DNA from 3 places in the Burkholderia mycopellens genome. Region 1 is predicted to be linked to each of the others. Evidence: riboswitches for the same ligand, from Rfam matches in the RefSeq annotation. Region 1 holds a riboswitch; each other region holds the start of a gene.
What was found. Region 1 has a riboswitch for cobalamin ahead of ACPTTC_RS20130 (CbtB domain-containing protein). Riboswitches for the same ligand answer to the same signal wherever they lie in the genome.

Region 2: another riboswitch for cobalamin. It lies ahead of ACPTTC_RS14345 (FecCD family ABC transporter permease); the one in region 1 lies ahead of ACPTTC_RS20130 (CbtB domain-containing protein).
Region 3: another riboswitch for cobalamin. It lies ahead of cobW (cobalamin biosynthesis protein CobW); the one in region 1 lies ahead of ACPTTC_RS20130 (CbtB domain-containing protein).

The regions. Positions count from the first base shown of each region.
Region 1 covers NZ_OZ183803.1:391,098-401,226, reverse strand. Annotated here, with positions in the region: gene ACPTTC_RS20160 (MFS transporter) at 1-204, shown strand, start outside; gene ACPTTC_RS20155 (epoxyqueuosine reductase QueH) at 369-596, opposite strand; gene ACPTTC_RS20150 (hypothetical protein) at 593-898, opposite strand; gene metE (5-methyltetrahydropteroyltriglutamate--homocysteine S-methyltransferase) at 1,087-3,381, opposite strand; gene ACPTTC_RS20140 (LysR family transcriptional regulator) at 3,510-4,418, shown strand; gene ACPTTC_RS20135 (CbtA family protein) at 4,441-5,163, opposite strand; gene ACPTTC_RS20130 (CbtB domain-containing protein) at 5,177-5,386, opposite strand; cobalamin riboswitch at 5,420-5,557, opposite strand; gene ACPTTC_RS20125 (histidine phosphatase family protein) at 5,607-6,194, shown strand; gene ACPTTC_RS20120 (inorganic phosphate transporter) at 6,381-7,973, shown strand; gene ACPTTC_RS20115 (2OG-Fe(II) oxygenase) at 8,287-9,030, shown strand; gene ACPTTC_RS20110 (DHA2 family efflux MFS transporter permease subunit) at 9,307-10,129, opposite strand, start outside.
Region 2 covers NZ_OZ183802.1:3,088,586-3,098,714, forward strand. Annotated here, with positions in the region: gene ACPTTC_RS14330 (adenosylcobinamide-GDP ribazoletransferase) at 1-772, opposite strand, end outside; gene cobC (alpha-ribazole phosphatase) at 1-11, opposite strand, end outside; gene cobT (nicotinate-nucleotide--dimethylbenzimidazole phosphoribosyltransferase) at 762-1,817, opposite strand; gene ACPTTC_RS14340 (ABC transporter ATP-binding protein) at 1,870-2,685, opposite strand; gene ACPTTC_RS14345 (FecCD family ABC transporter permease) at 2,682-3,680, opposite strand; cobalamin riboswitch at 3,840-4,090, opposite strand; gene ACPTTC_RS14350 (ATPase) at 4,245-4,595, shown strand; gene ACPTTC_RS14355 (cell division protein ZapA) at 4,592-4,906, shown strand; RNA gene ssrS (6S RNA) at 4,988-5,169, shown strand; gene ACPTTC_RS14365 (EVE domain-containing protein) at 5,241-5,702, shown strand; gene ACPTTC_RS14370 (SIMPL domain-containing protein) at 5,882-6,622, shown strand; gene lgt (prolipoprotein diacylglyceryl transferase) at 6,734-7,624, opposite strand; gene ACPTTC_RS14380 (LysR substrate-binding domain-containing protein) at 7,716-8,630, opposite strand; gene ilvD (dihydroxy-acid dehydratase) at 8,766-10,129, shown strand, end outside.
Region 3 covers NZ_OZ183802.1:2,048,428-2,058,556, reverse strand. Annotated here, with positions in the region: gene ACPTTC_RS09480 (NUDIX hydrolase) at 1-111, shown strand, start outside; gene ACPTTC_RS09475 (low molecular weight protein tyrosine phosphatase family protein) at 133-459, opposite strand; gene ACPTTC_RS09470 (DUF1993 domain-containing protein) at 491-1,063, opposite strand; gene ACPTTC_RS09465 (YaiI/YqxD family protein) at 1,230-1,682, opposite strand; gene ACPTTC_RS09460 (vWA domain-containing protein) at 1,773-2,381, opposite strand; gene ACPTTC_RS09455 (ATP-binding protein) at 2,450-3,526, opposite strand; gene cobN (cobaltochelatase subunit CobN) at 3,523-7,320, opposite strand; gene cobW (cobalamin biosynthesis protein CobW) at 7,327-8,415, opposite strand; cobalamin riboswitch at 8,746-9,011, opposite strand; cobalamin riboswitch at 9,125-9,361, shown strand; gene cobA (uroporphyrinogen-III C-methyltransferase) at 9,532-10,129, shown strand, end outside.

The DNA.
Region 1 (10,129 bases):
GCCGGCGGCCTCACGCCGCTCGTCGCGACCATCATCGCGCAGAACACCGCGCCGCAATGGTGGCCGCTCGCGCTCCAGTACACGAGCGCCGCGATCCTGTCGTCGCTGTGCGTGTGGCTGATTTCGCGCCGCGTGAGCATCGACGATGCGGGCGCGCCGCGCAAGACGGCCGACACGTTGCCGCGCGCAGCTCGCACCGCGTAACGCACATAAACACCGGGCTGGCCGCGTCGCCCGCCCGCGTCTCATGCAAAAAAGCGGCCTTCGTCGAAGGCCGCTTCTTCTTTGCCCGACTCCAGCCGCCACGCGCCCGTCTTTCCGGCTACACCGTGCTCGGCCTTCCTCGCCGCCCTCCGGCGCGTCCGCGCCTAATACATCATGCCGCCCCGGATCGGTTCACAACCGTTCGACTTGCGCTGCAGGTTGGCGTCGCGTGGCGAATACGTGCATCCGCAGTACGCCTGCCGGTAGAACGTCTCGCGTTTGCGGATCTCGATCATGCGCGCCGAACCGCCGCCCGTGCGCCAGTTGTATTCCCCGTCCTCGCTGTAGCCACCGGGCCGCGACAGCGGTTTGCGTTTGTCGACGGTCGTCATGTTCGCTCCGTACCGAATACGGTATTCAGAATGACGGCGCGCATCGCGCCGTCCGCCTGCTCGGCGCGCGCTTGCGCCGCACCGAGATCCGGTGAATCGCGATCGGTATCAATCAGAGTCGCTTGTGCATCGTCGCTCGCGATCCATGCGCTGGCCATGTCACGCAGCATCGCCCGGTCGGTACGCAACAGCCGGCTCACGACCACCCGGCCGATTTCCTCGTAAATCGCCCAGCAATCGTCGCTGCCGTCCTCGAGCGCCTTCAGCAATCGGTCGATTGCGTCGTTCGCGGCCTGGCTCATGATGCGCTTCTCCCATCCGAATGAACAAGCCGGCCGGCGTCCGATCCTGCGCCGGCCCGCCCGCGATCGCCGCGCCGGATCATGATGCCGCGGTGACCGGAGTGGAAACGACGCGTCCCGGTGCCTGCCCGGAACGCTCTCGACCGGTGCGACATCCGCCGCCGGATCATCGATCCGCGCAGCACGTGTTATTGCACCTGGTTGCGCAGCGTCTTCGCGGCGGCGACCATGTTCGTCAGCGCCGGAATCACTTCCGCCCACTGGCGCGTCTTCAGGCCGCAGTCCGGGTTCACCCATAGCCGTTCCGCTGGAATCCGCTCAGCCGCCTTCTTCATCAGGCCGACGATGTGCTCCTGCGTCGGGATGTTTGGCGAGTGAATGTCGTACACGCCCGGCCCGATTTCGTTCGGATACTTGAAGGTGTCGAATGCGTCGAGCAGTTCCATGTCCGAGCGCGACGTCTCGATCGTGATCACGTCCGCATCCATGTCGGCGATCGACGCGATGATGTCGTTGAACTCCGAATAGCACATGTGCGTATGAATCTGCGTTTCGTCCTGCACGCCGTTCGCGGCGACGCGAAACGCTTCGACCGCCCACTTCAGGTACTCGCCCCACTGGGCGCGGCGCAGCGGCAGCCCTTCGCGCAGCGCAGCCTCGTCGATCTGGATCACGCGCACGCCGGCCCTCTCGAGATCGAGCACTTCCTCGCGGATCGCCAGCGCGAGCTGGTAGCACGACACCGAGCGCGGCTGGTCGTCGCGCACGAACGACCAGTTCAGGATCGTCACGGGGCCGGTCAACATGCCCTTCATCGGCTTGTTCGTCAGCGACTGCGCATACGTGATCCATTCGACCGTCATCGCCTTCGGACGGCTGATGTCGCCGAACAGGATCGGCGGCTTCACGCAACGCGAACCGTACGACTGCACCCAGCCGAACTGGCTGAACGCGTAGCCGTCGAGTTGCTCGCCAAAATATTCGACCATGTCGTTACGCTCGGCTTCGCCGTGCACGAGCACGTCGAGTTCGAGCGATTCCTGCTCGCGGACGCTGCGTTCGATCTCGGCCTGCATCGCCTTGCGGTAGCCGGCTTCATCCAGCGCGCCGGCCTTGAACCGGCTGCGGGCCTGACGGATTTCGCCGGTCTGCGGGAACGAGCCGATCGTCGTCGTCGGAAACGCCGGCAGGTTCAGGCGTGCCGACTGCTTCGGCGCGCGCTGCGGATAGGGGCTCACGCGGTTGCCGAGCTGCGCGTCCATCCGGGCGATCGCGGCCTTCACCGCCGGGTCGTTCACGCGCGGCGAGTTGCGACGCGAATGGATCGCGGCGGCGTTCGCGGCCAGCGCATCGGCCACCTTGTCACGGCCTTCGTTCAGTGCGGTCGCGAGCACCTTCAGCTCGTCGAGCTTCTGCAGCGCGAACGCGAGCCACGAGCGGATTTCCGCGTCGAGCTTCTCCTCGCTCGCGAGATCGACCGGCACGTGCAGCAGCGAGCACGACAGCGCAAGCCACAGGCGATCGCCCAGTTGCTTCGCGAGCGGCTCGAGCCAGTCGAGCGTCGCGTTCAGGTCCGTCTTCCAGATGTTGCGGCCGTTGATCGCGCCCACCGACAGCACCCGCTCGGCCGGCAGTTCACGTACCAGCGCGTCGACTTCGTCGCGTGCGTTGATCGCATCGACATGCAGGCCGTCGACCGGCAGCGAGCTCGCGAGCGCCAGATTGCTCTGCAACTGGCCGAAGTACGTCGCGAGCAGCACCTTGATCCGGCGCGTTTCGAGCGCCGCGTACGCGGTCTTGAATGCTTGCCGCCATTCGTCGTCGAGTTCGGTGACGAGGATCGGTTCGTCGACCTGTATCCATTCGACGCCCTGCGCGGTCAGCGTGTCGAGCAGCGCGCCGTACACCGGCAGCAGCTTCGGCAGCAGCGCGAGGCGGTCGGAATCGTCCTTCGCCTTGCCGAGCCACAGGTACGTGACGGGGCCGAGGATCACCGGCTTCGCGGCCACGCCCTGCGCCTGCGCTTCCGCCAGTTGCTGCAGCAGGCGCGACGGGTCGAGCGAGAAGTTCGTGTCCGCGTGGAACTCCGGCACGATGTAGTGGTAGTTCGTATCGAACCACTTCGTCATTTCACCGGCCGCGACACCACCGCAGCACGCGGCATGTTCTTCCGCCGACTGCGCCGAACGGCCGCGCGCGACGCGGAAATAGTTGTCGAGCACGTCGCCGTGGAAGCCTTGCACGCGCTTCGGCAAGTTGCCGAGCGTGAAGCTCATGTCGAGCACCTGGTCGTAGAACGCGAAGTCGCCGACCGGGGCCAGGCCCAGGTCGCGCTGGTCGTTCCAGTGACGCCGGCGCAGCTCGGCGCCGAGTGCCTTCAGCTCGTCGCGCGACGATTCGCCCTTCCAGTAGCGTTCGAGACCGAACTTGAGTTCGCGCTTCGCGCCGATGCGCGGAAAACCAAGGTTGTGGGTCGTGACCATGAGCTTCCGTCCAGAAGAGAAATTGAATGTCCGGTAGCCATGATAGGGATTTCAAATCATGAAATAAAATGGCATTATTTCATTCATCCATTAAAGTCATTCATGTTTCTGTTGCGCGAGCGAAATCCATGCTGGAACGATTCCATCTTGTCGTCATTCGTGAAGTCGAGCGCCAGGGCTCGCTGACTGCGGCCGCCAATACGCTGCACCTCACGCAATCGGCCCTCAGCCATACCGTCCGGAAAATCGAGCAGCAGCTCGGTACGCCGATCTGGAATCGGGAAGGTCGCGGCCTGCGGCTCACGCAGGGCGGGCAGTATCTGCTGAAGCTGGCGAACCGGCTGCTGCCGCAGTTCGAGCTCGCCGAGGAGCGGATGAAGCAGTACGCAAAGGGTGAGCGCGGCACGCTGCGCATCGGGATGGAGTGCCACCCGTGCTACCAGTGGCTCCTGAAGGTCGTGTCGCCGTACCTGTCGCGCTGGCCCGACGTCGACGTCGACGTGAAGCAGCGCTTCCAGTTCGGCGGCATCGGCGCGCTGTTCGGCTATGACATCGACGTGCTTGTGACGCCCGATCCGCTGAACAAGCCGGGCCTGCGCTTCGACCCGGTGTTCGACTACGAACAGGTGCTGGTGGTCGCCGATTCACACCGTTTTGCGAACGCCGAATACGTGACGCCGGAACAGCTCAACGACGAGGTCCTGATCACCTATCCTGTCGAAACCGATCGGCTCGACATCTACACCCAGTTCCTGACGCCGGCGGGAATCGTGCCGAAGCGGCACAAGTCGATCGAGACGACCGACATCATGCTGCAGATGGTGGCGAGCGAACGCGGCGTGGCCGCGCTGCCGAGATGGCTTGCCGACGAATACGCAGACCGGATGCCGGTCGTGCCGGTCAAGCTTGGCAAGAAGGGGATCGCGAAGCAGATCTTCCTCGGCATCCGTGAAGCGGATGAATCGATCGACTATCTGGCCGCGTTCGTCGCGCTGGCGCGCGAATCGACGAAGAGCGCGCCGCGCATGCTGCGCTAGGCGCCCCCCGTTGCCATGCGCGTCAGGCGGCGCGCATGCCGAAGCGTTCGCCGCGCTCGACCCATGCGCCGAACAGCAGGCCGATCGTCGTCCACATGATCACCTGCATGCCGATCGCCGCGGCGCGGAACTTCCACAGGACGACTGCCGGGAAGGCAGCCGGCACCTCGTTGATCGACGGCAGCCCGAGCTGCACGGCCGCGATGATCGCGATGAACACGAGCCCCGCGACGATCGACGCGTTCCATTGCCCGAGCTTCGCCAGCAGGTGGCGGCGCACGTTGACCGAGAACACCATCGTCGCGATCGAGATCGCGATCATCAGGAAAAACAAGCCCGTTCGATAGCCGATCGTGTCGGGGTCGCCGACCGACGGCGGATTGGCCGGGTACTTGATGTTCGGCACGATCACGAGCGCGATGAACGCCGCCAGCGCGAGCCACGCGGCCAGCGGCCGCGCCGGGAGGCGGCTGCCTCGGCCATAGGCATACGCAAAGACCAGCGAGAACAGCCCGCCGAAGGCCGCGCCGTACGTGACGACGCCGGTCAGCAAGCCGATGCCGGCCTGCGTGTGGCGGCTTACCAGCTCGGGTTCCGGCGCGTCGCCCTTGGCGGCGTCGAGTTTTTCTTCAAAGGAGATTGCCTGATCGACTTGCGGTTCGCCGACGATCTTGGCGAAACCGAACGTCAGGAGGCCTGCGGCGATGCCTGCGAGCATCCCGCGCATGAGCAGCTTTCCGACCATCGTGTACTCCGCGTCAGTGGCAGGGGAAGCCGAGCAGATGGCGGCCGTCGTGGACGAACTCGTGGACGTACATGCCCGGCACGAGCGACGTTGCCCCCTGTTCCGCGCCGACGAAATAAATCGCGAGCAACAGGATCAGGCCGACGAACACGGCCCACGGCAACAGTTCACGGACGGGGATGGGCGCCGGCACGACCGCCGGCTTCAGCACTGCTTCGCTCATGGATGCACCTCAGGGGAATCGCGCCCCGACAAATGTTGGATGGGTACGAAGGCAGGTCTGGCTTCCGGGATCATGGATCACCGGTTACAGTGGCGCGACCGCGCCGGAATTGAACCGGCTTCCGCGTTTCGTATCGGGCGAATTGTACGCGCGAACGTTCGCGTATTGAAGCGGCGCCAGGTGAACGAACACCCCCGTCCCGGATCATCCGAAAAACGACATGAACCAGCATGCCTCGCTGCGCCTGATCGCACACGCATCGACCCGGGCGATGCGTACCGGCGCGTTTCCCGACGACGATCCGCTCGACGCGCACGGGCTCGCCGAAGCCGCGGCGCGGCGCGACCGGTGGACAGGCATCACCGGCGCGCTCGTGCTGTGCAGCCCGGCCCGCTGTGCGGTGCAGACCGCCGATGCGCTCGGCCTGCATGCCGACATCGATGACGCACTGCGTGACATCGACTACCGAAACTGGCGCGGCAAGCGGCTGCACGACCTCGCGCGCGACTTTCCTGACGAACTGGGCGCGTGGATCGGCAATCCGTCCGCGTCGCCGCACGGCGGTGAATCGTTCGACGCAGCGATACGCCGCGTCGGCACATGGTTGAACGCGCTGCAACACCACCGCGACATCGTCGCCATCACGCACGCGCCGATCGTTCGCGCGGCCATCGCGCATGCGCTGCGGATGGATCCCGACGCGGCAACCCGCATCGACGTCGCACCGCTGTCGTGCACGACATTCGCCGCATCACCGCACGGATGGATGTTGATCGCCGACGACGATCGGCGCGACACCGCCACATAGCCTCCTGCCGTGTTGCGTTCGCGATATCGACCACGACACAAGCCGACGTGTCGTGTCGCAATCGCACTTGCATGGCAACGCTCACCTTACGTCACTGTAAGACACACCGTTCGCACTCCCTGCTGTCATCAAACTGACTGCTAGCCGAAGCTAGGATCGGACGCGGTTCCCTTACGAGACACCGTCATGAATCAACCTGCTTCGTCTGCCCCGAACAATTCGGGTTCCGTCGAGCGCACCAGGCAGCTCGGCTTGGCCGTCTTCCTGCTGGTGCTCGCGATCGGTGCGATCTATATCGCCACGCACCTGATCGACGATCTGTCGCCGATGCGCGAAGGATCGCTGTTCCCGTACCTGATGCTCGGCGCCGCGCTGCTGATCGCGCTCGGCTTCGAATTCGTCAACGGTTTCCACGACACCGCGAACGCGGTGGCCACCGTGATCTATACGCACTCGCTGACGCCGAACGTCGCGGTGATCTGGTCCGGCCTGTGGAACTTCCTCGGCGTGATGATCTCGAGCGGCGCCGTCGCGTTCGGCATCCTGCAACTGCTGCCGGTCGAGCTGATCCTGCAGGTCGGCAGCGGCGCGGGCTTCGCGATGGTGTTCGCGTTGCTGATCGCCGCGATCGTGTGGAACCTCGCGACCTGGTATTTCGGATTGCCGTCGTCGAGCTCGCATACGCTGATCGGGTCGATCATCGGCGTCGGGCTGATGAATCAGCTGATGCACGGGCCGTCCGGCACGAGCGGCGTCGACTGGGGCCAGGCGCTCGGCGTCGGCAAGTCGCTGCTGTTCTCGCCGATCGTCGGCTTCCTGTGCGCGGCGCTACTGCTGCTCGTGCTGAAAACCCTCGTGCGGATTCCCGAGCTGTACAAGGAGCCGCCGAAAGACCAGCCGCCGCCGTTCTGGATTCGTTGCCTGCTGATCCTGACCTGCACCGGCGTATCGTTCGCGCACGGCTCGAACGACGGGCAGAAAGGGATGGGCCTCATCATGCTGATCCTGATCGGCACGGTGCCGACCGCCTACGCGCTGAACAAGGCCGTCACGCCGGCCGAGACACAGACCTTCGTTGCGGTCGCGAACCAGGCAGCCGCGACGTTCGGGAAGTACACGAACGGCGTCGCACCGTCCGCGAACCCGCGCGCCGACGTCGAGCTTTACGTCCAGCATCGCGCACTGACGCCGGCCGTGATCCCCGCCGTTCAGCAGTTGTCCACGTCGCTCGCGACCGCGGTCGGCGCATCGGGCTCGATGGCGGCCGTGCCGCAGCGTGACGTCGACAACGTGCGCAACACGATGTATCTGGTGTCCGAAGCAATTCGCCTGATCGAGAAGTCCGGTCAACCCGCGTTCGCTGCCGACGACAAGCTCGCAATCGACAACTATCGCAAACAGCTCGACCACGCGACCAAGTTCATTCCGACGTGGGTGAAGGTTGCGGTCGCGATCGCACTCGGCCTCGGCACGATGGTCGGCTGGAAGCGCATCGTCGTGACCGTCGGCGAGAAAATCGGCAAGCAGCATTTGACGTACGGACAGGGCGCATCGGCCGAACTCGTCGCGATGCTCACGATCGGCGCGGCCGACGTGTACGGATTGCCCGTGTCGACGACGCACGTGCTGTCGTCGGGCGTCGCAGGCACGATGGCGGCGAACGGATCGGGCCTGCAATGGGGCACGGTGCGCAGCCTCGTGCTGGCGTGGGTGCTGACGCTGCCCGCGTCGATCGTACTTGCCGGCGGGCTCTATTGGCTGTTCCGGTCGGTGGCGTAAACGGTGATTCGGCGGGTGGCCGGCAGGAGCCGGCTATCCGCTGCAGAAGAATCGGCCCTCGCTTCTCCGCTTCTCCGCTTCTCCCATTCGACTCGTCGAGGCGCCCGGTGCGTCCATGCCGTCGCGAGCGCTCGCCCTCTGCCTTTCCCGAATTGAAGCGCAAGATCCGGAGCGCGTCGGTGCATGGACATCCGTAGACTGTGCTCATCAATATTTACCGTGGATTTACCGTGGACTCAACCGTGCGAACGACGTTGCCGAAGCATTTCGCGCGACTGCATGGCGCCCCATTGCTGACGAACAAGGTACGCCCGTGAACATTGCCGACCTGCAACCTGCCGTCGAATCGCTCGATATTGCGCAACGCGTCGACGCGATCGACTGGACGACTGTCGATGCCGATCTCGATCGCCACGGATGCGCGCGCGTGCCGCGCCTGATCTCGGCAAGCGAATGCGCGACGATCGCGTCGCTCTATCCGCGCGATGCGCTCTATCGCTCGCGCGTCGTGATGGCACGGCACGGGTTCGGGCGCGGCGAATACAAGTATTTCGCATACCCGCTCCCGGCGATCATCGCCGAGCTGCGTGCGACGACCTACCCGCATCTCGCGCCAATCGCGAATCGCTGGAACAAGGCGCTCGGGATCGACATCCGCTATCCGGCAGACCACGCGACCTTCCTCGATCGCTGCCACGCAGCGGGACAGACACGACCGACGCCGCTGATCCTGCAATACGGCGCCGACGACTACAACTGCCTCCATCAGGACCTGTATGGCGAGCACGTCTTTCCGCTCCAGATCGCGATCCTGTTGTCGGCGCCGGGCCTCGATTTCACCGGCGGGGAATTCGTGCTGACGGAACAGCGGCCACGCATGCAGTCGCGCGCGGAAGTGGTGCCGCTGACGCAAGGCGACGCCGTCATCTTCGCCGTGCACGGCAGGCCCGTGCAGGGAACGCGCGGCGTCTATCGCGTCAACCTGCGCCACGGCGTCAGCCGGATTCGGAGCGGCCATCGCCACACGGTCGGCATCATCTTCCATGACGCACAGTGACGGCGATCGGGACGAGCACGACGCTGTCATGCCATCCGTCACAGCGGCGGATTCGGGCGGGAAATGCTGCACATCCGACGTGCCGATCGCGCGCGATCGATCAGGACGCTTCGCGGATGGGCATCACGACGCGATCAGTTCATTCACCCGCTGTGACAGATGACCGTTTTCGCTTTCCTTCGGAGCATCGCCGCGCGACGGCTCGACGTTTCAGGTGAGTAACGTCGAGCCGAAACACTCACCTGCCGCAGCACAAAGTCGGCGGGAAACCCGGGCTTATCCGCGCGCGACATTTGCCCGCAGCCGGTCGCCCGCATCGGAGGCAAGACGTGCGTAGCCCGGCAACGTCAGCAACGCGAGCACGCCCGCCGCGACGAACGCCCAGCGGAAATCGTCAAGCACGTAGTGCATGCCGACCGCATCGCCACGCACCAACGCCGCGAGCCGCAGCGACAACGCACCGAACGCGATGCCCATCCCGATCGTCATCTGCTGAGCAGCGCTCCATAGCGTGCTGGCCGCGCTTGTCTGCTGAGCCGGGATATCCGCATAGGCCAGCGTCGCGAGCGTCGTGAACTGCATCGACCGCGTCAGTCCGTAGACGAATACGACGAACAGCGTGATCGCCAAGGGTGTCGATGCGGTCAGCCAGCCGCATGCGATCGTGAAGAGGCCGACTATCGTCACGTCGACGAGTGCGACGCGCCGGAAGCCGAAGCGGTCGAGAATCCACGACGTTCCCGCCTTCATCCCGAGATTGCCGAGCGCACTCGCGAGCAGCAGCAGGCCGGACTGGAACGGCGACAGCCCGAAACCGATCTGGAACAGCAGCGGCAGAAGGTACGGCACGGCATTGATGGCCATCCGTGTGATCGACCCGGTGATCACCGTCACCGAGAACGTCGGCACTTTCAATGTCGTGAAGTCGAGCAACGGATGTGCGCAACGTCGCGCATGCCACCACGCGGCAATGCCGAACAGCACGCTCGCGCCCACCAGGACGGCCGCACGCGTGAAGTGGACGTCCTGCTGGCCGGCTGCTTCGGTGCCGATCAGCAAGCAAGTCAGCGCGCCCCCAGCGAGCGCGAAGCCGCCCCAG
Region 2 (10,129 bases), on a different replicon from region 1:
ACGACGTCCATCCGAGCACCACGAGATAGATCGCCAGTTCGCACAGTTGCTGCGTGAAGCCGAGACAGTCGCCCGTATAACCGCCGATCCGCTTCACGAAATAGCGGGCGACCCACGCGCGCACGAGCACGAGCGCACCGCATGCGGCGACGCCCATGCGCCAGTCGGGCCAGAACAACCAGGGCAATCCGAATAGCGCCGCGACGCACGCCGCGCGTGCGCCCATCCGTTGCGCAACCGGTTTCGCCTTGCCTTCGGGCCGCACGTAGTCGAGCGTCATCAGCAAGCTCACCGCCGCCGCGCGGCTCGCCGCATGCGCGGCGATCATCGTCCACGCGGCACGCAACGGCAGCATGGACGCAAGCGCCTGCCATTTCACGCCAAGCGAGATCACGAGCGCGACTGCGCCGAACGTGCCGATCCGCGAGTCGTGCATGATGCGCAGCACGTCGTCGCGCGTATAGCCGCCGCCGAATGCATCGCAGCTGTCGGCCAGGCCGTCTTCGTGAAAGGCGCCCGTTGCGAGCAGCGTCGCGGCCATCGACAACCCGACCGCGATCGACGGCGGCAGCGCGCGCAGCGCAGCGAGATAGACGAGCGCGCCCCATGCGCCGACCCATGCGCCGACGAGCGGGAAATAACGCGCGGCCTGGTCGAGATCGCCGGCTGCGTAGCCGATCGCGCGCGGCACGGGCACGCGGGTGAAATAGCCGAGCGCGACGAAGAAGTAACGCAGTTCGGCCCGCACGCCGCGCGCGCGATCAGGCGCCACGATTGTCGACGCCGGCGGATTCGAAGCTCGCCATCTCGGTGAGGAATGCGGCAGCCGCACGCACGAGCGGCAGCGCGAGCGCCGCACCCGTGCCTTCGCCAAGCCGCAGGTCGAGTGCGAGCAGCGGCTTCGCGCCGAAATGCTCGAGCATGCGCCGGTGCCCGGCCTCGTGCGACGTATGCGAGAACACGCAGTAGTCGCGCACGCCCGGCACGATGCGCTCGGCGACGAGCAGCGCGGCCGTCGCGATGAAGCCGTCGACGAGAATCGTCATCCGCTCGCTCGCGGCCGCGAGATACGCGCCCGTCATCATCGCGATCTCGAAGCCGCCGAACGTCGCGAGCACATCGAGCGGCGCGATCGCGTGCGAGTGCTTGACGAGCGCGCGTCCGAGCACCGCGCGCTTGTGCGCGAGGCCCTGGTCGTCGAGGCCCGTGCCGCGCCCGACGCACGCGTCGATCGGCACGCTGAGCAGGCGGCTCATCAGGCACGCGGCCGACGACGTGTTCGCGATTCCCATCTCGCCGAAGCCGATCACGTTCGTGCCGAGCGACGCATGCAGGCGCACGCGCGCCGCGCCGGCCGCGAGCGCCGTCATCGCCTCGTCGCGCGTCATCGCCGGCTCCGCCGCGAAGTTGCGCGTGCCGCGCGCGACCGGCAGCGACACCAACCGGTCGGACAGCGGCAGCGGCGACGCGACGCCCGCATCGACGATCTCGAGCGTGCTCTGCGCGACGCCCGAGAACGCGTTGATCGCCGCACCGCCGGCGAGGAAGTTCGCGACCATCTGCGCGGTCACCGCTTGCGGATAAGGACTCACGCCCTCGGCGGCAATCCCGTGATCGCCGGCAAACACGATCATCACGGGACGCCGCACGACCGGCCGCTCCGTGTGCTGGATCAGGCCGATCTGCAGCGCGATCGCCTCGAGCTGGCCGAGGCTGCCGGGGGGCTTGGTCTTGTGGTCGATCACGTGCTGCAGGCGCTTGCGCAGTTCGTCGTCGAGCGGCGCGATCGCGGGCGGGAAGTGGGTTGGGGTCGTCATCGAAGTGCCGGGTCGTTGGCGCGGTGTGCGCCGCGCATCGGAAAAGAAAAGGTCATTGTCGCTCGGGCCACGCCGGCAGCAGCGCATCGCGGCCGTTCTCGCGGATCAGCACGAGCGGATAACCGAACGCATCGCTCGCGCGCTCCGGCGTCAGCACGTCGTGCACGGGGCCGGCCCACGCATGGCCGCGGCCGTCGAGCAACAGCGCATGCGTCGCGAAACGTCGCGCGAGATTCAGATCATGGCACGAGAACAGCACCGTGCGCGGGCCTGCGTCGAGCCATGCCGCCAGCGCGGTCAGGCAATCGATCTGGTGATGCAGGTCGAGATGCGCGAGCGGCTCGTCGAGCAGCATCAACGGCGCGTCCTGGCACAGCGTCGCGGCCAGCGCGACGCGCTGCCGCTCGCCGCCCGACAGCGACAGCACGTCGCGAGAAGCGAGCCCGGTCAGGTCGAATGTCGCCAGCGCGTCGCGCGCGGCCGCGCGGTCGCCGTCGCGCTCCCATCCCCAGCCGCCGAGGTACGGAAAGCGGTTGAGCAGCACCGTGTCGAAGACGGTCGCGCTGAAGGCGTCGTGCAGTTGCTGCGGCATCAGCGCGCGACGCTGCGCGAGCCGCTCGGGTGGCCATGCGGCAAGCGGCCGGCCGTCGATCTCGACGTGCCCGCCGGCCGGCGGCTGCAGCCCGGCGAGCGTCGCGAGCAGCGTCGTCTTGCCCGCGCCGTTGGGTCCGGCGACGCACCAGATCTCGCCGGGACGGAATGCCCGGGTAAAGCCGTCGAGCAGCGTGCGCGCACCGGCCTTCAGCGTCAGCCCGACGGCCGCGTAGTTCATGTCGCCGGCAGTGGCATGCAGTGCGGCTCCCGTCATCGCATCGGCCTCCTCAACAACATCCACAGGAATACCGGCACGCCGATCAGCGCGGTCATCACGCCGACCGGCAGTTGCGCGGGCGCGATCACGGTACGCGCGAGCAGGTCGGCCGCCATCACGCCGCCGCCGCCCGCGAGCATCGCGGCCGGCAGCAGCATGCGCTGGTCATTGCCGAAGGCGAGCCGCAGCGCATGCGGCACGACGAGGCCGACGAAACCGATCGTGCCGGCCGTCGTCACCGCGGCCGCGGCGGCCAGCGACGCGACGAGATAGATCCGCACGCGCAGGCGCGCAACGGGCACGCCGAGCGCGAGCGCGGTCGCATCGCCGCGCAGCAGCACGTTCAGTTGCGGCGCGGCCGGCAGCGCGACGCATGCGGCCAGCAACAGCGCCCCCCAAGCGAACCACGGCGCGGTCACGCCGTTCAGGTCGCCGGTCAGCCAGAAGATGATCCCGCGCAGCCGTGCATCGGGCGCGAGCGACAGCAGCAGCGTGACGAGTGCGCCCCACCCCGCCGCGATCACGACGCCCGTGAGCAGCAGCCGCGGCGACGCATCGCGCGCTTCGCCGCGCCACAGCTCGCGGCGTGCGAGACCGAGCACGAGCGCGACCGACACGAGCGAACCGGCGAACGCCGACGCATCGACGAGCCACCACGCGCCGCCCGCGATCATCGCGACGAGCGCGAAGCCGGCCGCGCCACCCGACACGCCGAGTACGTACGGCTCCGCGAGCGGATTGCGCAACAACACCTGCAGCAGTGCACCGGCCAGCGCGAGCAGCGCGCCGCATGCGAAGCCGGCGAGCGCGCGCGGCAGGCGCAACGTGCGGACGATATCGGCGAACAGCGCGTCGCCGCCATGCGGCACGAGCGACGCGAGCGCCTGCCATGGCGACATCGGCACGCTGCCGATCGACAGCGACGCGACGAACAGCAACGCGACCGCCGCGGCCAGCGCGGCCCAGATCGCGGTGGCGCGCGCGGCGCTCATGCCGCGCACGGCGCCGCACACGACGTGCGGCGCCCCCGCTTGCGGCCGCCGGCCGGTCGTGACGTAAGCGCCGCGCGGACGATTGGGGTCAGCATCGAAGAAGGTTCCGTGAAGCGTTGCGCGCCCCGCCTCCCCGCAGGCCGCGCGTCACGAAGCCCGTGCGGGCTCCCCGTCTCGGCCGGTATCCGGGCTGGCGGCGGTCCGGCTCGCCTTCCCGCGCGATGACGCGCAGTGGCCCGCGTCCGCATGCAAGACTTGCACGCGAAACGCGCTTGAGCCGGCCTGCGTCACGGGACGCGGCCGCTTACCGTTGCGGGGGCAGCGCAGGTTGGCGGGCTTCCGGCGCCCGCGCCCTGCTTCCCGTTTAACCGCGCGTTCCACGCGCGAGCACCGAGGCGGCGCCAGTTTAGGAGCGGGTCGCGCGAGCGTCAAGGAAGCGTCCGGACGTGCACGGGACGCGCCGATTCGCGGCAAGAAGCAGGGGTGTTACGACTGGAAACGTTACAGATGTCGGATTGCGCGTTATTCCGCGCTAAAATGCTGGGTCTTTAGAGGACGCAGCAAATGCTCAACGAACTCGAAACCCTATCTCAAAATATTGGCCGTCTGATTTCGCTGAACAAGCGCTATCACTCGGAACGGCTCGCGCTCGAGGAGCAGGTCGCGCAATTGCGCGCGGATGCGGACGCTGTCCGCGCGGAACTCGCGCAACTGCGCGATGAACGCAATGCACTTGCGGCCGAGCGTGACACGCTGTCAGCAAAGATCGACGACGCCCAGGTGAAACTGAACGCGATTCTCGAAAAGCTGCCACGCTCGAAAAGTGCGGAGCAAGCCGACAACCAGCTCGACCTGCTGGATGGGCAGGCGCGTACGGATGGCGATGACGCGGCCAGCCACGGAGAACATGCATGAGCACCAAGCAGATCGAAGTCTCGATTCTCGGTCAGGCCTATCGGCTCGCCTGCTCGGCCGAGACCGAAGCGGCACTGCTCGAAGCGGTCGCGCGGGTCGATGCCGAAATGTCGAAAATCCGCTCGAACAGCTCGGTACGCGGCACCGATCGCATCGCCGTGATGGCGGCGCTGTCGCTCGCATCCGAATTGCTGCGGCTGCAAACGAGCGTGCGGCACGGTGAAGCATTTCCGGCGGAGGAAATCCGTCGTACAATGCACCAGATGAATGAACAGCTCGGCGCGGTGCTCGCACAGCACGAGACGCAGTAACGTTTTAATCGATGCGTCGATTCCCCTTGATCTCGGCGATCAACGGTGGTCAAATTGGCGCATCGAATCACAGTTCAGTCAGCTTCCCTGCCTGGTTCGCCAAGGTCATATATTCCTTGAACCAATGCCATGTGCACGGTTGCGGAAATTTGTAGCACGGGCGCGCGCGTCACTCTGTCTGATGTACCCGAAGTGCTGCTAACTGCGACCAATTCTGAACCTCAGGTTCAGGATGCCGGCCTAGCGGCCAAGGCGGGGGCCTATCCAACGGCATCGGGCGAAGCCCGGTGCCGTTTTCTTTTGTAGCAGCCTCTTTCTGCGTCGATCACGATCCATGCAATACTGGCTGATGAAGTCCGAACCGGACGAAGCAAGCATCGACGATCTCGCCAACGCACCGCAGCGCTCGCTGCCGTGGACGGGCGTGCGCAACTATCAAGCGCGCAATTTCATGCGCGACACGATGAAGATCGGCGACGGCGTGCTGTTCTATCACTCGAGTTGCCCCGAGCCGGGCATCGCGGGTCTCGCCGAAGTGTCGTCGACGCCCTACCCCGACCCCACGCAGTTCGATCCGAAAAGCCCCTATTACGACCCGAAGTCGACTCAGGAAGCGCCGCGCTGGCTGCTCGTCGACGTGCGCTTCGTGAAAAAAACGCCGCTCGTGCCGCTCGCCGCGCTGCGCGAACACGACGAACTCGCCGACATGCGTGTGCTCGCACGCGGCAACCGGCTGTCGATCACGCCTGTCACGCGCGCCGAATGGCGCTTCATCACCGAAAAGCTGATGAAGTAGGCGCATGCCAAAGGTCAAATCTGGTCAGTACGCGCCGCCGCCACGGAACTCGCGGCGCTTTCGCGCGGCCTAAGCAACCGCTGTCGGCCGATCAGGCCGGCTGCCGTTTTTCGTCGCGCGGTACGCCCGCGTCGTGCACGCGCGATCCGCGTGCACGCCCTCGCACAAGGAGTCCAACAATGACCAAGAAATCCGCACTCGCGCTGTCGCTCGCCCTTGCCGCCGCCGTGCCCGTCGCGCTGACGCTCGCGTCGACCACCGCTCACGCGCAAACCGCGAACCCGCACTTTCCGGAGCCGGCAGGCGTGCTGTCGCTGTCGTCGCAGGCCAGCGCCGACGTGCCGCAGGACATCATCCACATCACGCTGTTCTACGAGCAGCAAGCCAAGGATCCGGGCAGCCTCACCGCGCAGTTGAACCAGCGCGCCGACGCAGCGCTGTCACAGGCGAAGGGCGTATCGGGCGTCACCGCACACACGGGCGCGTTCTCCGTGTACCCGAGCACCGATCGCGACGGCAAGATTTCCGCGTGGCGCGGCCGCACCGAGGTCGCACTCGAATCGCGCGATTTCGCTGCAGCGTCGAAGCTTGCGGGCCAGTTGTCGAACCTGATGCAGGTCGCGAACGTCGAGTTCTCGCTGTCGCCCGAAGCGCAGCGTGCGGCCGAACAGAAGCTGACGACCGAGGCGATCAAGTCGTTCCGCGCCCGCGCGGACGAAGCCGCGAAGGCATTCGGTTACAGCAGCTACACGATCCGCGACGTGAACGTCGGCGGTGGCCGCAACGTGCAGCCGTACCCGCGCATGATGGCGATGGCCGCCGCGCCGATGGACAGCGCAAAGATGAGCGCACCGATCGCGGTCGAAGGCGGCAAGGCCACCGTGTCGGTCACGGTCAACGGCTCCGTGCAGATGAAGTAACGCGCAGCGCACGGCAGCCCGAAATGAAAAACGCCGGCCCGAGGGCCGGCGTTTTTCATTTGCGTGCGTGTTGTCGATGCACGCGCCGATCGCACGTGCATCGGCATCGCATCATGCAGCGGCATGCGCCGCGCGACGGCGATACGCCCAGACCATCAGCGCGATGCCCCCGAGGATCATCGGCAGCGACAACCACTGCCCCATCGACAGGCCGAGCGCGAGCAGGCCGAGGAAGTCGTCGGGCTCGCGCGCGAACTCGACCGTGAAGCGTGCGAGCCCGTAGCCGATCAGGAACAGCGCGGACACGGCGCCCATCGGCCGCGACTTGCGCGAAAAGAAGAACAGCGCGAAAAACAGCACGATGCCTTCGAGCGCGATTTCATAGAGCTGCGAAGGATGGCGCGGCAGCATCTGGTACTGCATGAACACGTCGGCGAGATGCCACTTCTCGACGAGTTCCGGATGCTTCGGCAACCATGCCGCATCGTCGCGCATCGCACCCGGGAACAGCATCGCCCACGGCGCGGAAGGATCGGTCACGCGGCCCCACAGTTCGCCGTTGATGAAGTTGCCGAGCCGCCCGGCCGCGAGCCCGGTCGGCACCATCGGCGCGACGAAATCGGTGACCTGCAACCAGTGGCGCTTGCGCTGCCACGCGAACAACATCATCGCGAGCGTCACGCCGAGGAAGCCGCCGTGAAACGACATGCCGCCTTCCCACACCTTGAACACGTCGAGCGGATGCGAGAAATAGAAATCGGCCTTGTAGAACAGCACATAGCCGAGCCGGCCGCCGAGCACGGTGCCGAGCACGCCGTAGAACATCATGTCGTCGATGTCCTTCGCGGTCCAGCCTTGTGCCGCGACGTGCGGCAACTTCAGCCGGATCCGGCCGACGACGATCGCCGCGATGAAGCCGACGAGATACATGAGCCCGTACCAGCGCACGGCCAGCGGCCCGAGATGGATCGCAACGGGGTCGAAATTCGGGTGAATGATCATGGGTTAGCGAAGAAGTTTTCGAATGCGGTACGGCCGTCGCAAACGCACGGCACCGCGCTTTGGACGGCACCGGCGCGTCATCGTTCACGTGTCACGTGGCGAGGGCCTGCGCGCGCACGACGTCGATGAAGCCGGCCAGCACGGGGCTCACGTCGCCGGTACGCCACACGAGGCCCGTCTCGACGACCGGCGCGTGACCGGCGAGCGGCCGGTAGACCACGCCGGTGCGCCGCAGGTTACGCAGCGATTGCGGCACCAGTGCGACGCCCATGCCGGCCGATACGAGGCTGACGATCGTCTGCATCTGGATCGCCTCCTGGCCGATGTGCGGAGTTTCCCCCGCCGCGCCGTAGCAGCCCGTAATGATGTCATAAAAGCCGGGCGCCAAACGACGCGGAAAGATCACGAGCGGCAGCGCGGCAATCTCGGCGAGACGGACGGGCTCGTCTTCCGGCGCATCGCTCGCCGCGGCCGGCATCGCCACCACCAACGGCTCGCGCACGACGGGCAGGTACGACAGCCCGGCCGCGTGGCGTGGCGGCACGGGTGGAATGACGAGCCCCGCGTCGATGCGGCCCGCGACGAGATCGTCGATCTGCACGTCGCTCGTCGCCTCCGCGAGTTGCAGCCGCACCTGCGGATAGCGCGCGCCGAACGCACGCAGCAGCGCAGGCAGCAGCCCGTAATCGGCGGTCGACACGAACGCGAGCGACAGCGAGCCGGCCTCGCCGCGCGCGAGCCGTCGCGCAAGCGGCGGCAACGCATCGGCCGATGCCAGCAGCCGGCGCACGTCGGGCAGCAGCGCCGCCCCGACCGCAGTCAACGCCACCGAGCGCTTGGTGCGCGCGAACAGCGCGACGCCGAGCGCATCCTCGAGCGCACGGATCGCCTGTGACAGCGGCGGCTGCGTCATCGACAGGCGTTCGGCCGCGCGGCCGAAATGACGCTCGTCGGCGACGGTCACGAAATAGCGCCACTGGCGCAGGTCGGGAATCGAATCGGCCATACCTTTTTCATTCGGAAAACGACTTAATACGCGACAAATAATATATTGGACATCCCAATCCGGAAACTCCATTCTTGACTGATCCGAACCGGCGCGCCGCTCACCGGCATCGCCCAGACAACGATGGAGTCCCCCATGGCTTACAACCGTCGCTCGAAGCACATCACGCAAGGCGTGGCCCGATCGCCGAACCGCTCGATGTATTACGCACTCGGCTACCAGAAGGACGATTTCGACAAGCCGATGGTCGGCATCGCGAACGGCCATTCGACGATCACGCCGTGCAATTCCGGCCTGCAGCGCCTATCGGACGCGGCCGTCGCGGCCGTGAAGGCCGCCGGCGCGAACCCGCAGATCTTCGGCACGCCGACGATTTCGGACGGCATGTCGATGGGTACCGAAGGCATGAAGTACTCGCTCGTGTCGCGCGAGGTGATCGCCGACTGCATCGAGACCTGCGTGCAGGGGCAGTGGATGGACGGCGTGGTCGTCGTCGGCGGCTGCGACAAGAACATGCCGGGCGGCATGATCGCGCTCGCGCGCCTGAACGTGCCGGGCATCTACGTGTACGGCGGCACGATCCGCCCCGGCAACTGGAAAGGCCGGGACCTGACGATCGTGTCGTCGTTCGAGGCCGTCGGCGAATTCACCGCGGGCCGAATGTCGCAGGAGGATTTCGAAGGCGTCGAGCAGAACGCATGCCCGACGTCGGGGTCGTGCGGCGGGATGTACACCGCGAACACGATGAGTTCGTCGTTCGAGGCGCTCGGGATGTCGCTGCTGTACTCGTCGACGATGGCGAACCCCGACCAGGAGAAGGTCGATTCGGCCGCCGAATCGGCACGCGTGCTCGTCGAGGCCGTGAAGCGCGACCTGAAGCCGCGCGACATCATCACGAAGGCGTCGATCGAGAACGCGGTGTCGGTGATCATGGCGACGGGCGGCTCGACCAACGCGGTGCTGCACTACCTCGCGATCGCACACGCGGCCGAGGTCGACTGGACGATCGAGGATTTCGAGCGCATCCGCAAGCGCGTGCCGGTGATCTGCGACCTGAAGCCGTCGGGGAAGTACGTCGCGACCGACCTGCACCGGGCCGGCGGGATTCCGCAGGTGCTGAAGATCCTGCTCGACGCGGGGCTGCTGCACGGCGACTGCATGACGATCACCGGCCGCACGATCGCCGACGAACTGAAGGACGTGCCGAGCGTGCCGCGCGCGGACCAGGACGTGATCTTCCCGATCGACCGCGCGCTGTACAAGGAAGGCCACCTTGCCATCCTGAAAGGCAATCTCGCGGAAGACGGCGCGGTCGCGAAGATCACCGGCCTGAAGAACCCGGTGATCACGGGCCCGGCACGGGTGTTCGACGACGAGCAGAGCGCGATGGATGCGATTCTCGGCGACCGGATCCGTGCCGGAGACATCCTCGTGCTGCGCTACCTCGGCCCGAAGGGCGGCCCCGGCATGCCGGAAATGCTCGCGCCGACGTCCGCGAT
Region 3 (10,129 bases), on a different replicon from region 1:
TTTACCGTCGACCGGCTCGACACGCTTCATGCGAGCGTGCCGACGCGCAAGATCATCGAGCTGCTGCGGCTCGAGTGTTTCTCGGCGAGCGCGAACGGCCGGCCGCGCTGACGCCGATATCACCCGCGCCGGTCACTTGCGCAGGAACGGGCCGGCCTTGCGCTTGAGCAGCGTGACGAGTTCGGGCTGCATGCAGGTGTAACGGTCGGGAATGTCGAGGCACACGATCTTCTTGTGCCGCAGATACGGGCCGAATTGCGCGGCCAGCCGCGCCTGGTGGGCACGCTCCATCACGAACACGACATCGGCCCAGTCGAGCTGCTCGGCGGACAGGCGCGTATCCGCATCGGGCGCGAGGCCCGCCGAGTCGGTTTCGACGTCCGGCCAGGCGGCGAATACCGCTTCGGCGGTCGGGCTGCGCAGCCGGTTGCGGCTGCAGATGAAGAGCGCCCGCATCATGTCGCTTCGCGATTACCCGACACCGCCCTGCTCATCCTTGCGCAATCGCGCCCGGCCGGATGTACGCGAGCATGTGCGGCACGTAGTCGGCCTTGCCGAGTTCGACGCCATGGTGGCGCAGGATCGCGTACGCGGCGATCGCGTGGAAGTAGAACTGCGGCAGCGCCCAGTCGCGCGCGTACTGTTCGCCCGTCATGTCGAACGCGATCCCGTTTGGCATCTCGAGCGCGATCGGCAGCGCGGCGCCGCCGTCGAGCGCATCCGGCGCGAGTTCGCCGAGAAAGGCGAGCGTGCCGGCGATGATCGCCTGCGCGTCGGCAAGCGAGCCGGGTTGCGCATCCGCATTCCATCCCGCCTCGCGCAATGCCAGCAGCGCAGCCGGCACCGGTTCGCCACGCAGCCGGTGGACGGGCTCCATCGCCTGGAAACACGAGAAGCGCACCTGTGCCGCGAGCGGATACATGTCGGGCGCCAGCTTCAGCGACATCGCCGCGTCGGGCGCGTCGCCCGCGGCCTGCCGGTGCGCGGCAGCCTTGTCGAGCCACGCGGTCTGCGCGCGCAGCATCTGGGTGAAGGTCGGAACGAGAAGTTGGGTCGGTGTCACGCGTGCGCTCCTGTGTTGTGGTTTGCGCCACGATAGCAGCGTCGGCACGAACCTGCATCCTGGCCTGGGCGATGAGCGCGATGCGGATCGGGTGATGTGGCGCGTGACACGGGTGAGTGCACCCCGACGCGGGACGATGACGGCGCGCGGCCGCATCCACGCAACCTCAAGGCTTGCCGTGTCGCGCCAGGAACCGGTCGAGCTGCGATGCAAACGCCTTGCCGTCGCGCGCGCTGAACGGCGCCGGCCCGCCCGTGTCGATGCCCGCGCTGCGCAGCTGATCCATCATCGCGCGCGTCGACAGGCGTTCCTCGATGTTCTCGCGGCTGAACCAGTTGCCGCGCGGGTCGAGCGCATGCGCGCTCTTGTCGAGCACGGCGGCGGCCAGCGGGATGTCGGCGGTAATCACGAGGTCGCCCGCTTCCACCAGCTCGACGATGCGCGCATCGGCCACGTCGAAGCCGGCCGGCACCTGCACCGACTTGATGAACGGCGACGGCGGTGTGCGCAGAAACTGGTTCGCGACCAGCGTCACGCTGATTTCGGCACGACGCGCGGCGCGAAACAGCATGTCCTTGATGACGGCGGGACACGCGTCGGCATCGACCAGTACTTGCATGGCGGGTTTTCCAATGGGGAGAAGCAGAAGCGGCGATCATATCGCACCGCCGGCCGCGGCCTTGCGCCGCACTCGACCCGATCGGCCCGATCAGCCTGCGAGCTCCGTGCACAGCGCATCGGCCATCACCCACTGCGCGCCCCACGCAGCGGCGAGCCGTGCGCCCTGCCCGATCCGCACGGCCGCGTCGTCGAAGTCGACGAACACGACGTGATCGGCCGCCGCGGGTTTCGCGGGCATCTCGCGCGTGCGTCCGTCGGACAGCACCCACAGCCAGCGCTGCTTGCCGGGCTCGCGCCGCGCCGCGCGCGCGAGCAATTGCGCGGCGGCCGCGATGCCGTCCGCGAGCGGCGTGCCGCCGCCGCCTTCGACGGGTTCGAGCCAGCGTGCATTCCACCAGCGCGGGACGGCCGGGCCAAAGCGTCGCGCGGCGCCGTTGCCGCCAAAGCAGATCAGCGCGGTTTCGACCCGGTCGCGCGCGGCCTGGTCGAAATACGCGACGATCAGCCCCTTCGCCAACGCGAGCCGCTCGTGCGACAGCATCGACGCCGAACAGTCGAGCACGAAGCAATGCAGTGCGTGCGGCGGGCCGGCGCGTTTCCGGAAGCGCAGATGATCGCGATGCAGCGGGCCGCCGCGTTTCGCGGCCAGTGTCGCCGGCCACGCCACGGCCGTGCCGGCGCGCGCCGTGCCCGGCACGCGCACGGCTGCGCCTGATGGCCATCGAGGACCGCGAACGAGGTTCGCGGCGGCGCCGGCTCGATGGCTCAGCGTTTTTTTAGCGGCAGCGGCACGACGCCTTTGACGTTGCGCAGCCCGGCCGCTTCGGGCGGCAGGTAGCCCCAGTCGCCCTGCGACGGCGTGGCATCGTCCTTCGCCGCACCCGATGGATCGCCGGGGCGCTCGCGCGCATCGGGCGCACCGTGACCGTCACGTTCGCCGCCCGGTTGCGGCGCGCCGGACGAGGGTGGCATGCCCGCGTGGCGCCGGTGCCGCAGCACCGCGTCGGCCACCCGCTCCACATGCGACACCGTCACCGCGCCGGCCTGCTCCAGCGCGGCGAGCGCGCGCGCCGCGCGCAGCATCACGAGATCGGCGCGCAGCCCGTCGACGGCCGCGTCGATACACAGCGCGCTGACGCGCGCATGGACTGCATCGTCGAAATCGAGCGCCACCAGCCGTGCGCGCGCCGCGTGAATCCGGTCGCCGAGCTCACGTTGCGCGGATGCATGGCGCGCGCGAAACGCATCCGGATCGAGATCGAATGCAAGCCGTGCCTTCACGATCCGCTCGCGCTGTGCGGCGTCGAAGCAGTTCTCCAGCTCGACCATCAAACCGAAGCGGTCGAGCAGTTGCGGACGCAGCTCGCCCTCCTCCGGATTCATCGTCCCGACGAGCACGAAGCGCGCATCGTGCGCGTGCGACACGCCATCGCGCTCGACGATGTTCACGCCGCTCGCGGCGACGTCGAGCAGCGTGTCGACGAGCCCGTCGGCGAGCAGGTTCACTTCGTCGACGTACAGCACGCCGAGATGCGCCCTCGCGAGGAGTCCCGGCCGGAAGCGCACGCCGTTTTCGGCGAGCGCATGCGCGAGATCGAGCGTACCCGTCACCTGCTCGTCGCTCGCAGACAGCGGCAGCGTGACGAACTGCCCTTCGGGCAACAGCTCCGCGAGGCCGCGCGCCGCGGTCGATTTCGCGGTGCCGCGCGGCCCGCTCACGAGCACGCCGCCCAGCGACGGGTCGATCGCGGCCAGCAGCAGCGCCTGCTGCAGCGCATCCTGCGCGACCAGCGCCGCAAACGGAAAAACCGCGCGGGCGCGGTGCATCGTCGGATCGGTCATCGCCGTCCCCCTTCCTGGAATTGTTCGCTCGCGAGCCAGACCGCCTCGATCCGGTCGCGATAGTCGCCCGGCTGCTGCCACAGGCCGCGCTGCATCGCTTCGACGAAGCGTTCGCAGATGCCGTGCAGCGCCTTCGGGTTGTGCCGTTCGAGGAATGCGCGGGTAGCGTCGTCGAACAGGTACGCGTCGGCGACGAGCGCGTACTGGTGGTCGGACAGCACGCGCGCGGTCGCGTCATAGCCGTACAGGTAGTCGACGGTCGCCGCCATCTCGGCCGCGCCCTTGTAACCATGGCGCTTCACGCCGTCGAGCCATTTCGGGTTGACGACGCGCGAGCGGATCACGCGCGCGATTTCCTCGCGCAGCGTGCGCATCTTCGGCGCGACCGGGTTCGCGTGGTCGCCGTGGTAGATGCTCGGCTGCTGCCCGGACAGGTGCCGCACGGCCGCCGTCATCCCGCCCTGGAACTGGTAGTAGTCGTTCGAATCGAGGATGTCGTGCTCGCGGCTGTCCTGGTTCTGCACGACGACGTCGATCGTCGCGAGCCGCTCGCCGAACACGTCGGCCGCGGCGTCGCCCGCGCTGTTCTGCGCGTACGCATGGCCGCCCCACCGGCGGTAGGCGTCGGCGAGATCGGCGTCGGCCTGCCAGCGGCGCTGGTCGATCAGGTCCTGCAGGCCCGCGCCGTAGCTGCCCGGCCGCGCGCCGAACACGCGCCAGCCGGCACGGCGCCGCGCCTCGTCCGGTGCCACGCCCCGTGCGATCCACGTCTCGCGTTCACGCTCGATGCGCGCACGAATCGGGTTCAGGTCCTCGGGCTCGTCGAGCGCGGCCACGGCCTGCACGGCCGCGTCGAACAGGTGCATCAGGTTCGGGAACGCGTCGCGGAAGAAGCCCGACACGCGCAGCGTCACGTCGATGCGCGGCCGGTCGAAGATCTCGATCGGCAGGATCTCGAAGTCGGTCACGCGGTGGCTGCCGTGCGCCCATTTCGGCCGTACGCCGAGCAGCGCGAACGCCTGCGCGATGTCGTCGCCACCGGTGCGCATCGTCGCCGTGCCCCATACCGAGAGGCCGATTGCGCGCGGATAGTCGCCGTGATCCTGCAGATGACGCTCGATCAGTTGCTGCGCGGATTTCAGGCCGAGCGCCCACGCGGCCTGCGTCGGCACCGCGCGCGTGTCGACCGAGTAGAAGTTGCGGCCGGTCGGCAGCACGTCGGGGCGGCCGCGCGACGGCGAGCCGCTCGGCCCCGGCGGCACGAAGCGGCCGTCGAGCCCGCGCAGCAGCTGACGCATTTCCTCGCCGCCGCACGCGTCGAGCGCAGGCAGCAGCGTCGCGCGCACGCGTTCGAGCACGGCGAGCGTGTGCGGCCAGTCGCCGGGAGGCGTCGAATGGGTATCCGTATCTGCGCACAGCCCGTCCAGCCATTGCTGCGCGAGCTGTTCGAGCCGCTCCCGCGTATCGCCCGCATGGCGCCACGGAGATGCGTCGAGCGCCTGCAGGATCGCCGGGCGCGGGCCGGCCCACGGCGCGGCCCAGTCGGCCGCGAGCGGATCGAAATCGTCGCCGAGCGCGAGATCGCGCGCGAGCGCCCCGATCAGCCCTGCCCGCGCCCCCTTGCCGTCACCGACCGGAAAGCGTGCGAGCGCGAGCAGCGTGTCGCGCCGCTGGCGCGCGGCCGGCGATACGCCGAACACGTGCAGACCGTCGCGAATCTGCGCTTCCTTCAGCTCGCACAGCCACGCGTCGACGCGCGTGAGCAGCGCATCCTCGTCGCCCGTATCGCGCGGCGGCGACACGCTCAGTTCGTCATGCAAACGATGTTCGGCGATCGTCGCGAGGATCGTCTTGCGCAGCAGCTTCGCGCGCCGCGCATCGACCATCAGCGCTTCGTAGTATTCGTCGACCTGCCGTTCGAGATCCTGCAGCGGGCCGTAGTTTTCCGCGCGGGTGAGCGGCGGCATCAGGTGATCGACGATCACGGCCTGCGCGCGGCGCTTCGCCTGGCTGCCCTCGCCCGGATCGTTGACGATGAACGGGTACAGGTGCGGCAGCGGCCCGAGCGTCAGGTCGGGCCAGCACGCGTCGGACAGCGCGACGCTCTTGCCCGGCAGCCATTCGAGGTTGCCGTGCTTGCCGAGGTGGATGACCGCGTCGATGCGATACGCGTCGCGCAGCCAGAAATAGAACGCGAGATACGCGTGCGGCGGCACGAGATCCGCGTCGTGGTAGCTCGCGTAATCGTTCTCGCCGCGCGAGCGCGACGGCTGGATGCCGACGAACACGTTGCCCGCGCGCCAGCCGGCGATCGTGAAGCGCCCTTGCCGCAGCGTCGGGTCGGCTTCGGGCGGGCCCCAGCGTGCGTTCAGCGCGTCGCGCACGGCCGCCGGCAGCCGCGCGAAACGGGCGACGTAGTCGGCCAGCGGGAAGCTCTGGAATGCGGGGCGCAGCGCGTGCACGGCCGTGTCGTTGGTCACGCCTTCGGTGAGCCGTGCGATCAGCGCGTCGCCGTCGGGCGGCAGGTCGGCCACCGCATAGCCCGCATCGCGCAGCGCCGCGAGCACGCGCAGCGCGGACGCCGGCGTGTCGAGCCCGACGCCGTTGCCGATCCGCCCTTCGCTTTGCGGATAGTTCGCGAGAATCAGCGCGATACGCTTGTCGGCGTGGTCGAGCGTGCGCAGCCGGCACCAGCCGCGCGCGAGGGCCGCGACGAACGCGATCCGCTCGGCATCCGGCTGATAGCGCACGACGTCGACCTCGGTATGCGGGCAGCGGTACGCGAGCCCCTTGAAGCTCACCGCGCGCGTGACGATGCGCCCGTCGACCTCGGGCAGCGCGATGTGCATCGCGATGTCGCGCGCATGCAGGCCCTGGTTGTCGGCCACCCACGCGTCGCGATTGCCGCCGGACAGGATCACCTGCAGCACCGGCGCGTCGCCGGCGAGCACGTCCGGTTCGGCGGCATCGATCGCGCCGGCCGCGAACGCGGTCGTGTTCAGCACGAGCGCGACGTCGTGCGTGTCGCAGAGCTGCGTGATGACCTCGCGGCTCACCGCGTCCTTCAGCGACGTGACCGCGATCGGCAGCGGATTCAGCCCTGCGTCGACGAGCGCGTTGGCCAGCGCGTCGAACACGGCCGTGTTCGCGGCCTGCCAGTGCGCGCGATAGAACAGGATCGCGACGACGGGCGCGCCGGGCGTCCAGCGCGGCCGCCAGTCGTCGACGCTCGCGCGGTCGCGCGCCGGGTGGTACAGCGCGGCGGCCGGCAGCGGGCGCGGCAGCTCGGGCTCGTCGCCGAAGCCGAGCGTGTGGAATGCAATGCTGCGCAGCAGCGCCTCGGCGTTGTGCACGCCGCCTTCACGCAGGTAGCGCCACCACAGCCGGCACAGGTCGGGCGCGACGGTGCTTTTCGCGACGAGGTTCGGGTCCTCCTGCAGGTCGCCCGAGAACATCGCGAGCGGCAGATTGCGCTTCGACGCGAGCGACACGGCCTGCTCGATCCCGTACGGCCAATACGCCTCGCCGCCGAGATGATCGATCACGACCGACTTCGCATGCTGCAGCACGTCGTCGACGTAGAAGTCGACCGACGCCGGCTGCCGCAGGAACGTGACGTTCGCGAGCCGCACGCTCGGGAAGCCGGCCGGCAGATGCGGCACGACGCTCGCGAGCAGCGACAGCGTCGTGTCGGCCGAGCTCAGGATCACGATGTCGGCCGGCTGCTGGTCGATCCGGACGACGCCCTGCGTATCGTCGACGAAGCCGCCCGGCGTGGTGCGCAACAGATGCATCGTGCGTTACGCCTGTTGCGGTTCGGCCGCGCACGCGGCATCGAACGCGCGCTGCAGCGCGGCCGCGTCGAGATCCTCGCCGATCAGCACGAAGCGGCTCGCGCGCGTTTCGCCGTCCTGCCAGCGACGGTCGAAATAGCTGTCGAAGCGGCGGCCGACGCCCTGGATCACGAGCCGCATCGGCGCGCCGGGCAGCGCGGCGAAGCCCTTTGCGCGGTAGATCGTGTGCGCCTCGACGACGCGCTGCAGCGCGGCGATCGTCGCTTCGCGCGTGCCGGCGTCGCCCGACACGACCACCGAGTCGAAATCGTCGTGATGATGATCGTGATCGCCGTCGTCGGCCGAGCCGTGATGGTCGTGACGCAGGTGGATCGTTGCTTCCGATGCCGATTCGAGACCGAGCAGCATCGCGAGATCGAGCTCGCCACGCGTCGCGCGCACGATCTTCACCTGCGGCGGGATCTCGTCGCGGATCGCGGTTTCGATCTGCGCGAACGCCGCGTCGTCGACAAGATCGGCCTTGTTCACGATCACGAGATCGGCGGACGACAGTTGATCGGCGAACAGCTCGTGCAGCGGCGATTCGTGGTCGAGGTTCGGATCGGCGCGGCGTTGCGCGTCGACGGCCTGCGGGTTTTCCGCGAACTGGCCGCTTGCGGCGGCCGGCCCGTCGACCACGGTCACGACCGCATCGACCGTGAAGCTGTTGCGGATCGTCGGCCAGTTGAACGCCTGCACGAGCGGCTTCGGCAGCGCGAGGCCGGACGTCTCGATCAGCACGTGGTCGATGTCCGCGCGGCGCTCGACGAGCGCTTCCATCACCGGATAGAACTCTTCCTGCACCGTGCAGCACAGGCAGCCGTTCGCGAGTTCGTAGAGCTGGCCCGACGCTTCGCCCTGCGCGCCGTCGGCATCGTCGCAGCCGATGCCGCAGCCCTTGAGGATTTCGCCGTCGATGCCGAGCTCGCCGAATTCGTTGACGATCACCGCGATGCGGCGGCCTTCGGCGTGCTGCAGGATGTGGCGCATCAGCGTGGTCTTGCCGCTGCCGAGAAAGCCCGTGACGATCGTGACGGGAAGCTTGCGTAGGGTCATGGTAGGTCCAGGGTCGAAAATGGAATCAGGCCGGGATCGTCGCGTCGATGGCGGCGTGGCAGTTCATCTGGCGGATCGCGGGCCTGCCGCCGCGCGATCCGCACGGACAGTCGCGGGGCGGGCGGAACGACGAATCGGACATGGTGCTTCCTTGCGAACGGTCGACATCGTGAATGCCAACACGGCTGCCGCCGGCCCGGCTCGCGCAGCCGGCCGTTCCCCGCGACGGCCGGCGCGGGTTCGCGCATGGGCAGATCGGCGGAGGAAGCGGGCAACATGCGGGCGTCGGGCCTGCTGCGGCCGTGGACGATGCGCCGCCTCCCCGCGGCGCTGAACCCCAATGTTTAGGCCGGTATCCGGGCTGACGAACACGCCGCTTCGCCTTCCCGGATGCGCGCGGCATCCAGTGGCGGTCGTCCGCATGCGCGCGGCATGCGGCGAAGCGGCGTTGCGTGGCGCTTGCGCGCGACGCGTTCGCTTACCGTTGCGGGGGCAGCACAGGTTGGCTCGACTGCGGCGCAGGCGGGCGCCCTGTTTCCCGTTTAACTGCGCGCACCGGAGCGGCGCGCGCGAGCACCAAAACGCGTGCGAGTGTAGGCGGCGGTGCGGGGAGCGTCAAGGCGAAGCGGGCCGCCCGGCCCGGTTGCGGATGGCCGGCGCGCAGGGCTGGAAGCCGTGCGCGGCGGTTCGTTCGGGTGGATCGCTGTGCTATCGTAGCGCCGCGTTCGGTGCTCGCATGCGCATTCCGCGCCTGCAGTTAAACGGGAAACAGGAGGCGGCCTGCCGCCCGGCCTGTGCTGTCCCCGCAACGGTACGCCGCCCGCGCGACGCGCTTCCCCGCGCACGCGCCCATGCCGCCCACGATGCCACTGCCCTTCAGCCGGGCGGGAAGGCTGCGGTCTGGCAAGCGGCCAGCCCGGATACCGGCCGACGCAAGGGGCGAGCCCGACGCTCGCCGAACGCCCGATCCGCGGGGGACGGATGGGGTGCGCATTCCGCCCGCGTCCGCGCGGGCTTCGTTCGATCCGCCATGCGTGACCTGTCTGCCGGCCGCCGCCGCGCCGCCCGCCTGCCCTGTTCCACTGTTTCGACACGGTGCGCGCCGTGCCGCGCCCGATGAGCCGCGCGTGGCTCGTCGGCGCCGGCCCCGGCGACGCCGACCTGCTGACGCTCAAGGCCGTCCACGCGATCGGCGCGGCGGACGTGCTGCTCGTCGACGATCTCGTGAATCCCGACGTACTGCGCCATGCGCGTGCCGATGCGCACATCGAGCACGTCGGCAAGCGCGGCGGCCATGCGTCGACGCCGCAGGCGGCGATCGTCGCTGCGATGCTCGCTCATCTGCGCGCGGGCCGCAGCGTCGCGCGGCTCAAGGGCGGCGATCCGTTCGTGTTCGGCCGCGGCGGCGAGGAACTGGCCGCGCTCGGCGCGGCGGGATTCCCGGTCGAAGTCGTGAACGGCGTCACCGCGGGTATCGCCGCGCCGGCCGCCATCGGCATCCCGGTCACGCAGCGCGGCGACGCGCAGGGCGTGATCTTCGTCACGGGCCACGGCGCGGGCGCCGACGAGCCCGACTGGCACGCGCTCGCGGCCACGCGCATGACGATCGTCATCTATATGGGCATCCGCCGGCTCGACGCGATTGCAACCGCGCTGCGCGAAGGCGGCCTGCCCGGCGATACGCCGTGCGCGGCGATCGAGCATGCGACGCGCC